4 regions of the Salinicoccus sp. ID82-1 genome follow, and region 1 is predicted to be linked to each of the others. Evidence: riboswitches for the same ligand, from Rfam matches in the RefSeq annotation. Region 1 holds a riboswitch; each other region holds the start of a gene.
The links. Region 1 has a riboswitch for thiamine pyrophosphate ahead of J4760_RS08050 (ABC transporter substrate-binding protein). Riboswitches for the same ligand answer to the same signal wherever they lie in the genome.
Positions count from the first base shown of each region.

Region 2: another riboswitch for thiamine pyrophosphate. It lies ahead of J4760_RS01675 (ECF transporter S component); the one in region 1 lies ahead of J4760_RS08050 (ABC transporter substrate-binding protein).
Region 3: another riboswitch for thiamine pyrophosphate. It lies ahead of tenA (thiaminase II); the one in region 1 lies ahead of J4760_RS08050 (ABC transporter substrate-binding protein).
Region 4: another riboswitch for thiamine pyrophosphate. It lies ahead of J4760_RS00485 (Ykof family thiamine-binding protein); the one in region 1 lies ahead of J4760_RS08050 (ABC transporter substrate-binding protein).

Region 1 covers NZ_JAGFLY010000003.1:48,288-51,400, reverse strand. The annotation lists gene J4760_RS08055 (ABC transporter permease) at 1-572, opposite strand, end outside; gene J4760_RS08050 (ABC transporter substrate-binding protein) at 589-1,590, opposite strand; TPP riboswitch at 1,703-1,801, opposite strand; gene J4760_RS08045 (GNAT family N-acetyltransferase) at 1,923-2,351, opposite strand; gene J4760_RS08040 (DUF2538 family protein) at 2,363-2,830, opposite strand; gene J4760_RS08035 (LCP family protein) at 2,840-3,113, opposite strand, start outside.
Region 2 covers NZ_JAGFLY010000001.1:337,533-340,645, reverse strand. The annotation lists gene J4760_RS01680 (ABC transporter ATP-binding protein) at 1-817, opposite strand, end outside; gene J4760_RS01675 (ECF transporter S component) at 820-1,398, opposite strand; TPP riboswitch at 1,467-1,557, opposite strand; gene J4760_RS01670 (ABC transporter ATP-binding protein) at 1,606-3,113, opposite strand, start outside.
Region 3 covers NZ_JAGFLY010000001.1:500,571-503,683, reverse strand. The annotation lists gene thiM (hydroxyethylthiazole kinase) at 1-93, opposite strand, end outside; gene thiD (bifunctional hydroxymethylpyrimidine kinase/phosphomethylpyrimidine kinase) at 97-891, opposite strand; gene tenA (thiaminase II) at 884-1,567, opposite strand; TPP riboswitch at 1,640-1,739, opposite strand; gene J4760_RS02505 (hypothetical protein) at 1,907-2,098, shown strand; gene J4760_RS02500 (PTS fructose transporter subunit IIABC) at 2,167-3,113, opposite strand, start outside.
Region 4 covers NZ_JAGFLY010000001.1:90,028-93,140, reverse strand. The annotation lists gene J4760_RS00495 (pentapeptide repeat-containing protein) at 1-307, opposite strand, end outside; partial or broken gene J4760_RS00490 (poly(glycerol-phosphate) alpha-glucosyltransferase) at 432-1,191, opposite strand; TPP riboswitch at 1,379-1,478, shown strand; gene J4760_RS00485 (Ykof family thiamine-binding protein) at 1,551-2,141, shown strand; gene J4760_RS00480 (O-methyltransferase) at 2,185-2,844, opposite strand; gene J4760_RS00475 (DUF1572 family protein) at 2,953-3,113, opposite strand, start outside.

The sequences.
Region 1 (3,113 bases):
CCCATCACGCTGTAGGTGGCGGAGATTTTGAGCCCTGAAAAGAAGTAGGGCAGGGCACTCGGCCATTCGAGCTTGAAAAAGATCTGCCGGCGGCTGGCACCGATCATCTGCATGTAGTTCCTGAGTGTCGGACTGGTCTGGCGGAATCCGTCGATCAGCGACACGGCGACCGGAAAGAAGCAGACGAGTGTGATGATCAGAATCTTCGGCAGAGCGCCGAATCCGAACCATAGTACCAATAGTGGCGCCAGTGCGATGATCGGTATGTTCTGCGACAGTACCATGAGCGGATAGAGGCTCTGCCTCGCCTGCGGAATGAGGTGGAGCACTACCGCAAGGACGATGCCGACAAAGACACCGATGGCGAATCCGCCGAGCGCAATCTGTATGGTCGACAGCGTATGCCCGAGCAGCCTCGGATAGATCGCAATGCCTTCCTGGATGATCTGGATGGGACTTGGCAGCATCCAGTCGGCAATATTGAAAATACTTACCGCAAGCTGCCAGATGACCAGTATCAGAAGTATCGCCAGAATCGGCGGTCCGACACGCCATGATGAAAGTCGTCGCATTTACTATTCCTCCAATTTATTCAGCTCCGGGCAGAAATTCGTTCGTGTATGCCTGTTCCACATCGAGTTCCGATTCAATCAGTTCATTTTCATACATCCAGTCGCTGTAGTTCTGCCACACATCCTGTGCCTGATATCCCCAGTATGGCGCATCGCCCTGGTAGACGTCCACCAGCCACTCCTGGCTCGCCCTGACGAGTTCCGGATCAAGGTCCGGCTCAGCCTCGATCAGATGTTCCGCAGCCGCCTCAGGCTGCTCCATCGCAAACTGGTAGCCTTCCGCCGTCGCTTCGGTGAACGCGCGGACAGTCTCCGGGTCGCTGTCGATCAGGTTCTGGTTCGTCATCAGTACAGGGGTATAGAAATTGAGTGCATCCGAATACTCGGTGAAGTCGATCGTATTGAGCGGGAAGTCGCGGAGCTCCGCTTCAATTCCTGTCCAGCCATAGTAGATCCAGGCAAAGTCGACGTCACGCTGTACAGCTGTGAAAAAGTCCGTGTCGCCGATGTTCAGAATATCTACTTCGCTGATATCCGCACCGTCCGCCTGCATGATGGACGCAATCGTCTCCTCCTCGATCGGCGAGCCGTAGCCGCCGTATGTCTGTCCTTCAAGGTCGGACGGCGTCTCGAGCCCATACTCCTCCGGTGAGGCAAGGACTGATGTATTGTCCTGGATGATTGCAGCGAGTGATACGATATCGACACCCTGGAGACGGGCCTGGGTGACGTTCTCCTGGGCACTGATGCCGAAGTCGCCATTGCCGGTGGCAACCGTCTGTTCTGCACCCGCTTCACCCGGCAGAACGATATTCACGTCGAGCCCGCGTTCCTCGTAGTATCCTTCCGCCTGTGCGGCATAGATGCCCGTATGGTTCGTATTCGGCGTCCAGTCGAGGACGAATGTAATCTCCTCCAGTGCTCCGTTTTCTGCCGAACTGCCATCATCGGCATTGTCGCCATTGCCGCATGCGGCAAGAAACAGTGCAAGAATGATGGGAAATAAAATCTTCTTCATATGGAAACTCCTCTCAAAATGGCGGTGTCCTGCATCCGATAGAAATGGGAATACAAAAAAACACCTTCCGTATCTGGAGGCGTCAAGAACTGTAAGACGATACACGAGTGCCGTATATGCGCTACACATTCCCTACGCTGGTATTATCCAGATCAGGTCAAAGGGTCAGGTCATGCCTTCTCAGCCTCATACGGCTCCCCTATGCATCAAATATTCTATTGATATGTCCATTATACCATGGCGACAAATCAAGTCCAAGGTGCAGGAATCAGAATCCGGACAATGAAAAAAGGCGTCTTCCGGGCATATTGCTCGAAAGACGCCTGATGATTCTATTCTGTCAGATCCCTCTCCATGTACACATGCGGGATGCCGGCATCCATGAATTCATCGGAGGAGACAGTATAGCCAAGCTTCCTGTAGAAATCGATGGCATGCACCTGGGCACCAAGCCTGGCACGGGTATAGCCGGTCTCACGTGCATGGGAGTGGACGAATGCCATCAGTTCACGGCCGAGGCTTCTGCCGCGTGCTTCAGGCAGCACAGCCATACGTTCCACTTTGATCATTTCGTCATCGGCCGGACGGTAACGGACAGTGCCGACCGGTTCCTCTTCAATCAGCAGTATGTGTGTGGCCACGTCTTCATAATCATCGACCTCACGGTCCATCGGCACATTCTGCTCCTCTACAAAGACACGTTTACGGATGGCAAGACACTGGTTGTACAGGATATTGTTGTCTGCGACTTTAATTTCCATCGAAATTCCTCCTACATTGCATTCTTGCGCCGGATGGCGGTGAACTGCCAGAAGATCTTGAGCTGTTCCAGGTTCCAATAGGCCAGACCGAGCGACAGGGCAGGCTTGGTGTTGAACTTCATGCCGCTCGCTTCAGCTGCTGCAAGTGCGAGATACTGGATGTGCGGCTTCAGTTCCTTGAAAGGTGCCGACAGCCGCTCATCCTCCCTGATCCAGTCCATCGGGAAGGTCAGCTCGAAAATGTTGATGCGGCGGTAAATGTCCGGCATGGCGATGATGTAGCATGCCGCATCCACCTCGGGATTCTTCAGCGCTTCCGCGAAGTACCCCCGGATGGAGAGGAACATCTCCTTGTGCTCATGGTTCTGGTAGTAGTACGTATCCTCTATGGCAGGCTGGCCGCTGTGCTTGATCTGATCATCCAGGTAATCGAACATTTCATTGATATTCGTTTCCTTGTCGTAGGTTTTTCTCATCATCATCCGCTCCTAGACTTCATTTTGCGCACGATCATAGCTGTCGTAGCTTCCGGTGCCGTTGTACTCCTCCGTGCTTTCCTCGTAGTATTCGCCAGTGTTCTCTTCATAATTGTACTGTTCAGTGCTTTCTTCGTAGTTGTACTGTTCTGTACTGTCCTCCTGGATGCTTTCGGAACCATTACCATCTTCCGGTGCCCAATAGTCATCCTCTTCGGTCGTTGCACCTTCCTGAGAGGTGCCTTGTTCTGTAGTAGCATCTTCCGAAGTACTTTCACCCGTCGGC
Region 2 (3,113 bases), on a different contig from region 1:
GTGCATCGATGGTCAGAAGCTGCCTTTTCCCTCTTCTGACCACCAGGTCGCGGGCTTCTAGCAGTACATCCGACTGTGCTTTTATTTCAGGAAGACGTGGAGCATTGTGCCAGGATTCAGGATGCCATACGCCGAACGCATCAAGTGCATCCCGGTGGTTTTCGAGCATTTCATCCGGCGGCCCTATCCTGTCGATCCGGCCCTGGTCATCCATGAGTATGACACGGTCGACCTTATCCCATATATTCTCCACGCGGTGCTCGATGATTACTACCGTGCGGCCGTCCCACATCTGCTGGATGGTTTCCCACAAATGTTCGGCAGACCCCTCATCGAGCATACTCGTCGGTTCATCCAGGAACAGCGTGTCCGCCTGCTGCAGCAGTGCACTTGCGATGGCAAGCTTCTGCTTCATGCCGCCGGACAGTGTGTGGATGGCTGCAGCGGGATCGATATCAAGACCGACCGTACTGAGTATCTGCACGATTCTCTGGTCCATATCCTCTCTTTCGACCTGCCTGTTCTCCATGATGAATGCAAGCTCCTCTGCCACCGTGGGCATCGTAAACTGGGAATCCGGATCCTGGAAGACATAGGCACCGGAATTCGGAAGCTCCAGCTGATCGGCCTTCATCGGTACATCGATGACGTTCGGAATGAGTCCCCCGAGAACGTTGAGCAGAGTACTCTTGCCTGAGCCACTCGGTCCGACAATCAGCACCTTTTCCTTATCCTCTATTGTGAGTTCAAGGTCTGTAAACAGGCGCGCTTGTGCCTCCGGGAACTTCAATCTGAGGTTTTTGACTGCGATGGCCATTCCTACAGTCCTTCATCGGCTGTGGCCTTCTGTCCGACCAGTTTCAGTACGCCGGTTCCTTTCAGCCCCTGGTACAGCAGATGGGCAAGTCCGCCGGCAATGAGTGCACCACTCAGCACTCTGAAGCCGAACATGAGCAGCAGATTCCACGTTGCAAGCTGTCCAAGATAACCGTAATACCAGTCGAGCGGCAATGTTGAAAGCGCCGCTGCCACACCAGCCGCAACTGCCACCATCAGCGAAGTGCTCTTATACTTCACGACTGCAAAGACAATTTCACACGCCAGTCCCTGGATCAATCCATAGACGATCAGCATGACGTCGAACTGCAGCATGACGATCGTCTCCCCTGACGCGGCTGCGAATTCAGCAATCAGTGCCACACCTGGCTTTCTGATGATCAGGTAGGCGACGACTGCTGCGATGAACCACATGCCGTAAAGCAGCTGGTTCAGATGCAGACCAAGGGGTTCGAGTGCCGTATAGACACCACCCCATATCGAGTAGATGAATGCAAACACGAGTGCGATGACGACCGTGACCAGTACATCGGTCAATGTCAATCCGTTTTTTCTTACCATGGTAAAACCCTCCAGACATTATTTTCCAAATAAAAAACACACCACTAGCGGAGTGGTGTGCATATTTATAGGAAAATATGCCACTTCCCTACGCTAGTATGATCTAGATCAGGTAATGAGGGTGATTCTCAGTCCAAACGGACACCCCTAGTGGTCGTTTCTTATTCGGTTGTATCCATGGTAATACACTTCTGATGATTTGTGAAGCTATTTATTATCTGACACCATCTGGTAGTAGCGCCCCTCCTGTCGGAGAAGTTCCTGCTCAGAGCCGCTTTCGACCAGTTCACCGAGATCCATGACGAAGATCCGATCCACCGCCTTGATGGTATTGAGCCGATGGGCGATGATGATGCTTGTGCGGTCCTTCATGAGCCGTTCCAGTGCCTCCTGGATTTTCAGCTCCGTCACAGTGTCGATGCTGCTCGTCGCTTCATCCAGCAGCAGAATGGCGGGATCCGTGATCAGTGCGCGGGCAATCGAAATCAGCTGCTTCTGTCCTTGTGAAATGAAACCTTCATCCGCTTCAAGGATGGTGTCATAGCCGTTTTCAAGCTCGACGATGAAGTCATGGGCATTGGCGAGCCTGGCGGCCTCAACAACATCGTCATCCGTCGCATCGAGCTTCCCATAGCGGATGTTCTCCCGGATGGTCGACTCGAAGAGATATGGGTCCTGCAGGACGAATGCCGTCTGGGAGCGTACAGTGGCACGGGCATAGTCGAGAATATCCTCTCCATCGATCCGCACCTGGCCGGAATCCGTTTCATAGAACCGGGCCAGCAGCTGCATGACAGTCGTCTTTCCTGCGCCTGTGGCACCTATCAGTGCCACGGATTCACCGGCTGCTATCTTAAAGCTTAGATTTCTGATCGTCGGTGTCTTCTGCTCTGGATCATAGGAGAAGGAGACATCGTCAAACTCGATTTCGCCTTTGATGGTCTTATCTTCAATTTTTCCATGGTCGTTCTCGGTTTCGGAATCCATGATGCCGAATACACGCTCAGCACCGGCGATGGCCGACAGCACCTGATTGAACTGGTTGGACAGGTCGGCAAGCGGACGGGTGAACTGCCTCGCATACTCGGCGAATACCACAATGGTTCCGATGGTGACGAGGCCAGTGCCCGAGAGCGCCAGCAGCCCGCCGGCACCCGCAACAATCGTAAAGCTGATATTATTAAGCATATTCATCACTTTAGGAATGAACCCGGCATACAGGAATGCCCAGAATGTAATGTCCCGAAGACTGCCGGCCTTTTCGTTGAAGTTCTTGATCGCCGTCTCCTCCTGGGAGAACACTTTGACGATCTCCTGGCCGGAGACCATCTCCTCGATGTAGCCGTTCAGTTCACCTGTGGCACGCTGCCGCTTCTTATAGAGCGGACCGGTGCGCCGTGTGATGAAGCCGACAGCGAATATCAGTACAGGAATGATCAGCACCGTGAGCAGGGTCAGCAATGGACTCAGATAGATCATGACGCTGATGGTCCCAATGAGTGTGACGACACTTGTCGTGAACTGGATGAATGATGTATTGAGCGTCTGTGAAATGGTCTCGATATCATTTGTCATCCGGCTCATCAGTTCGCCGTGCTGGCGCTTGTCATAGAAGCGTACCGGCAGTTTCTGCATATGCGAAAACAGTCTCGAGCGCAGCTTGTACACCGTGCGCTGCGACAGCCCGACCATCATGAAGGCGGCAAGGTACTGTG
Region 3 (3,113 bases), on a different contig from region 1:
GAGCATGCCGTTGGCAGTAAAGTTTTTGACGACGTCATTCGTTATGCAGACAACCAGTGGACTTTGTATTTTCAGTTTCTCTATACGTTTCATATTCTAGTCTCCTCTATAGCTGAAATGGTTCACCGGGCCGTTGCCCTTTCCAATTCCAGGATTATTTCTGATTGCTGAACTGATATACTTCTTCGCCAGCCTGAAACTTTCTTCAAGTGTTTTGCCCTTTGCAAGTTCTGCAGTGATGGCTGCTGAGAAAGTGCAGCCTGTTCCGTGTGTATTCGACGTTTCAATACGTGGTTCGGAAAGTTCGATGGTGGTGTCTCTTGTGAACATATAGTCCACGGCATCTCCTTCAAGATGCCCCCCCTTTATGATGACACTCTGAACACCGATTTCCTTCACAAAAATATCCGCAGCTTTTCTGATATCCGTGGCATTTTCAATTTTGATGCCTGCTATCTTTTCCGCTTCGTGGATGTTCGGTGTCACACTGGTGGCAGCGGGCAGCAGGGTCTCTCTTAGAAAATCGATTGATGCCTCCTCTATCAGTGCATCTCCGCTCGTGGCAATCATGACTGGATCGATGATGTACGGTATATCATACTGGTCTGCTGTTCGAGCAATAATTTCCATCATATCGACTGTTGCGATCATACCGCTTTTCATTGCGTGAGGCATTTCATCACTGAAGACGCTGTACAGCTGTTTTTCCAGAAAATCGACTGACACATTGAAAACATCCTGGACACCCATAGTGTTCTGGGCAGTCAGCGATGTTACAGCAGCCATCCCATATACACCACGTGAATGAAATGTCTTGCTGTCGGCCAGTATCCCTGCACCGCCTGTCGGATCATTACCGGCAACCGTCAGAGCAATTGGAAATCTAGACATTGATACCCACTCCATCCCATCGTTCTTTGGTGGCAGCCATATTGAAGAAACGTCTTTCATGCTCTGTGCTTTCGACATAGTTTTTCTTGAGCACGTCCACTTCTTTTTCAGCCATATGCATTGCGGCATCATCGATGATGCTGAACATGACATCTACCGTATCGTTCATATCATTCGCATAAAACTCGAACCACTTCCTATATGGATGGTCCGCTGCAAAAGTATTCTGTTCCATTGCCATCTGTCCGAGTCTGCGGTAGACATAGGGGCATGGTGCCATTGCACTGATTGCATACGCAATGTCCTCTCTTGTGCAGGCGTTGAAGTACATATGCTTGATATAGTGGTCTGCTGATGGATACCATTCTCCATTTTCTATGATATCTTCATACGGTCTGTTCACTGCACGTGCCAGAACAGCGTGCGCCTCGCTTTCTCCATCCAGCAGGAAAGTCATCTGGCCCATCATGAACCTGACCGTCTCCTTTGAATCCGTCTTCGACATCAGCATTGCGTAGAGCTTCGCAAATTCTTCCAGATACAACGCATCTGCACGCAAGTAGTGCATGACGGCATTATCATCAATATCTCCATGGACCAGCCCCTGTATGAATGCATCCGTATAGATGGCTTCGATCATTGGTTCGGTTTCTTTCTTCAATATCTCGCTCAGCATAGCATTTCTCCTTTTTACATAGTAAAAACCCATTTCCAGCATAGGAAATGGGTTCAGTAAGAAGACAAGGAATATCCGACCAAACCACTTCTCTACGCTGGCATTATCCAGATCAGATCAAAGGGATCAGCCACATGGCTGTCTCAGCAGAATTGCACCCCTAGTGGTACTGCTATTCAATTATCTTGAATGTTAATGGAGACGAATGGAAAAGTCAACTGTTAACCACGCGAATATATGCATATTGACTGTACATTTTGAACGTATATACCTGATATGTTACAGTGGGAGTGTAGGCGTCTTTAAACAGCCATGTAAAAAATCTATAAGGAGGATATTATGTCTGCCAATAAGAGTGTCATGTACATTCTCATCGGCATCGCTGTAATTGCAGCAATTACAGGCGGAATCAGCCTGATGAATGACAGTACCCCAAGCACTGGGCAAATTCTAGCACTGGTAGGTTTTGGTGCGATACTTGTTGTTGCTGCACTTGGATTCATCGTCAGACTCTTTACTAGAGGAAAATAGTTTGATGCCAGCAACCATTAGTAATCCCCCCATGATACTTCATGGGGGGATTCATTTTATTGTTTATTTTATTGTCTAATTGGTTTTTTCAGCAGTCCGAGAATCAACGCTGAAACGGCTGTACCGATAAGGAGTGAGACAAGAAACATGAGTTTTCCTTCTCCGATCGTCAGGGCGACAAACAGTCCACCGTGTGGTGCATTGATGGATGTTGCGAATGCCATGGCGAGTGCGCCTGCTGTTGCAGAACCGACGACCATGGATGGAATGACTCTCAGTGGATCGGCTGCTGCGAACGGGATGGCACCTTCTGTGATGAATGATGCCCCCATGATGACGTTTGTCGGACCGGAAGATCTCTCAACTTCCGTGAATCTGTTTCTGAATACCATTGTGGCAACTGCGATGGCAAGTGGTGGTACCATACCTCCGATCATTGCTGCTGTGATCGGTTCAGGGTTATTGGCGGAAAGTGCTGCAATACCGAATGCATAGGCTGCCTTGTTGATCGGACCGCCCATGTCGATGGCCATCATGCCGCCGACAATGGCGCCGAGCAGTACAATGTTCGTTCCACTCATGCTGCTGAGTGTCGTATTCATCCATTCGTTCAGTGCTGTTGCTGGCGGATCGACAATATAGTACATGATGACGCCGGTCAGGAATACACCGACCAATGGATAGAGCAGGACAGGTTTCAAGCCTTCAAGTGCCTGTGGCAGGTTTTCCATCACTCTCTTTATACCGACCATCAGATAACCGGCAAGGAAACCGGCAATCAGACCGCCGAGGAATCCTGAGCCCATTGTCGAAGCCATGAGTCCACCGATCATACCTGGTGCGAGACCTGGACGGTCGGCGATGCTCATCGCGATGAAGCCGGCCAGTATTGGAATCATCAGCTGGAATGCGTTGCTGCCGATGAAGTTGATCATTTCGGCAATCGGGCTGTACTCAACGCTCTCAGGATCTGCTGAATTGATACCGAACATGAAGCTGATGGCGATCAGTATAC
Region 4 (3,113 bases), on a different contig from region 1:
CGAGCTTGTCTTCTGATAATACTGCCAGATTCAATATGGAATCTTTGAACATCAGGTTTTTAATGGAGCATTTATCAAAACCGCTGCCGACGAGCTTGCAGTTGGTGAATTCCACCCGATGGATGGAAGCTTTGGAAAAATTGACGTTCGACAGATCACAATCCATAAAATGAACATCCAGCAAATCTGCATCCGTGAACGTACTGCCTGAAAAATTGCATCCTTTGACGACAGAACCATATATTTTCAGACGATCCATTGTTTCATTGATGTATTCCGAATCAACCACCTCTCGATCTTCGAGCATCTGATCTTCATCTTGGTGTCATCAAAAATATAAGCGGATTCCGGGTCTTCCGGATCCGTGTAGAGGAAGTTCTCAAGCAGATGGTCGATTGTGAGTTTTGCCCACTCTATCCCTTTTTTATCGTTCAAAAACTCCAACCCTTCAAGAAGGGAGTATGTTGTGGAAGTATGTCTGAGCACGTTATAGAACCCAATCCGTTTATCGAAATGGGGAAATTTGCCGTATTCATATCTGTCGTCGGTGTCTATCTGATCTTTCAAATACTGAGTTGCGGTCTGTATCAGTCTGCGGTACTCGGACTTTTTCTGATGGCCGCCGATCTTTCTGATGCCATGCATACTGCCTCCGGCATTCAGTTCGAACATCTTGTCTCCTTCAACGAGATAGCCTCTGGTCTGAAAACGGATCACCGATTTATTCATGTATTTTTTGTGAAAATAAATGCCTTTATAGGCCTTGTACTTCTTAAGATATGTATTGATATTCCTTTCACATACAAACAGGTTCTTTTTCCTATCTCCCGGGACCGGTCTGACAAAAGCATTCGCGTTGATTTCCTCGGGCAGGAAAGCCAGGCTATAGTGCTTGTCATAGGCAATGCCATAGTCGATATAATTGCGGCGTGTCTGCTGCATACTGCTAAGCACTTGCGAGAAAGGCACCTCTTCTTCCGAAATGATGAAGTCGGCTTTAAGCCACTCAGTAGAATGTCCAAGGTCTGATAGTTTCTTCATCTCATCCTTAATTTTCTTCTGGAAAAAATTATTGTTCTTCACCTTGAAAACATGCGCCCTTCTGTTCTTGAATCCGAGCGATATGATAATCCATTCAGAAGTCAAAAGGTCTTTTCTATTGCGTAAATCCTCTATCATTTCGATATTCACTGCTTCTACCTCTCTCCTGTGAAATATAGTCAGAATCTTTTTTTTTTTTGAACACGCCCCATTATATGCATAATAAGTAAAAATTGTAAAATATATCGGTGGAACCGCATTCAGTAAATCATTGCGTTGCGCTTTACATTTTTCGCCGGTTTCCCTATCATTGAAGGTGAAATGAAAACTGCATACCGATGTGCACTAGGGGAGCTGTCAAAGGCTGAGACGGGATTTCCGGACCCTCAACACCCGATCTGGATAACACCAGCGTGGGAAAGTGCGGCGGGTATGAGCACCATACCTCTGCTGCATTTCCTCGGGGAGTGCAGTTTTTTATTTTCAATCAGACTTTGGAGGTATGATGTATGGCAACAGAATGCGGCACGGAAAGAATAGCAGGCTGCCAGTTCAACTTGAGTGTAATGAGCGATGATTTTGTGGATGTCATCCTGGGTTCGCTGGATGCGGTGGACATGTCGAAAGTCTGGCGGGATACGGATGATGTCACAACATGTGTGCGTGGACGTGTCGAGCATGTATTCGATGTGGTCAAGGCAGTCTATCTGCATGCTGCAAAGACCGGGAAGCACGTGGAGATGAGTGGCACATTCTCAATCGGATGTCCAGGCGATTCCTCCGGTGATACGTATATGGATGCTTCGGCAGAACGCATGAATGAACCGGCTGTTGCAGATATCCAGCAGAAGGCCGGCTGCAAATTTGCGCTCTACCCGATGAACACAACCAGCTACATGGATGTCATCTATGAGCAGATCGACCTGTCGAAGGCGCGCGGCGTAGAAGTCAGTCCCAGCCACTATTCCACTCGATTGGATGGAGAAGTGAATGATATATTCAATGCAATCGAAGAGGCTTTCACCAAGGTGCAGGAAGTGGTCAGTCATACGACGACGACATTCACCATCTCGGCGAACAGCCCCTCAAGCAAGAAATAGATGCACGATGAAAACCCTGGGTGAATGGTCACCCAGGGTTCCTTTATTTTACGACGCCCATCAGAAATCCATCGTAGCCTTTCTGACCGACAGTCTGGATGGCAGTCGTCTCGATACGGTCGTCCTTCGAGAGCTGGTCGAACATGTCGCGGATCTGCGGCACTGCTTTTTCGTCTGTGTCTTCGATGATTTTTCCGCGGCGCACTACATTATCCACGATGATGGTTGCGCCCTTTTTTGACAGCTTCAGCGCCCAGTTGAGATATTCGGAATTGTTCTCCTTGTCCGCATCAATGAAAATGAAGTCAAAGCGTGGGTAGCCTTTTTCAAGGATTGAGGGCAGCGTCGACAGCGCCTCGCCTTCAATGACTTCGACTTCCGCTGAAATACCAGCGGATTCGATATTTTCCCTTGCCATTTCGGCATGCTTCGGATTCACTTCAAATGTTGCCATGCGACCCTCTTCTGGCAATGCACGCGCCAGCCAGACAGTACTGAATCCACCGTGCGTACCGATTTCAAGAATCGTTTTGGCCTTCGCCATCTTGGCCATGAGATGAAGCATCTTTCCATGCGCACGCGATACTTCGATCGACGGCATCTCCGCTTCCTCATTCTTCTTCAGAATATGCTCCATCGTTTCATCCGTCGTCGCCAGCTTTTCCTCGAAATAAACATCCACTGCCCGCCATGTCTCTTCCATTTGAGAAACCTCCATCAATCGATTTCTGTACACTTACCCGCCCAGACGGTGAAAGGAAACGTTTAATTGGGCTGTTCGACTTATTTTTCTTACATGCATGCTGCTTCTTTATTTTCCAGGGTTCAGATACTGTTCAGACTGTCCTTTCGGAATGCTCAGCGACTGCCAGTCCGACCCCTTGATCTGCTTGCCGATGAACATCATCTGGCCGATATGCATTGCGTAATGAGAATGCTGGCGTTCGAGTGCATCCAGGATTGTATGATCTT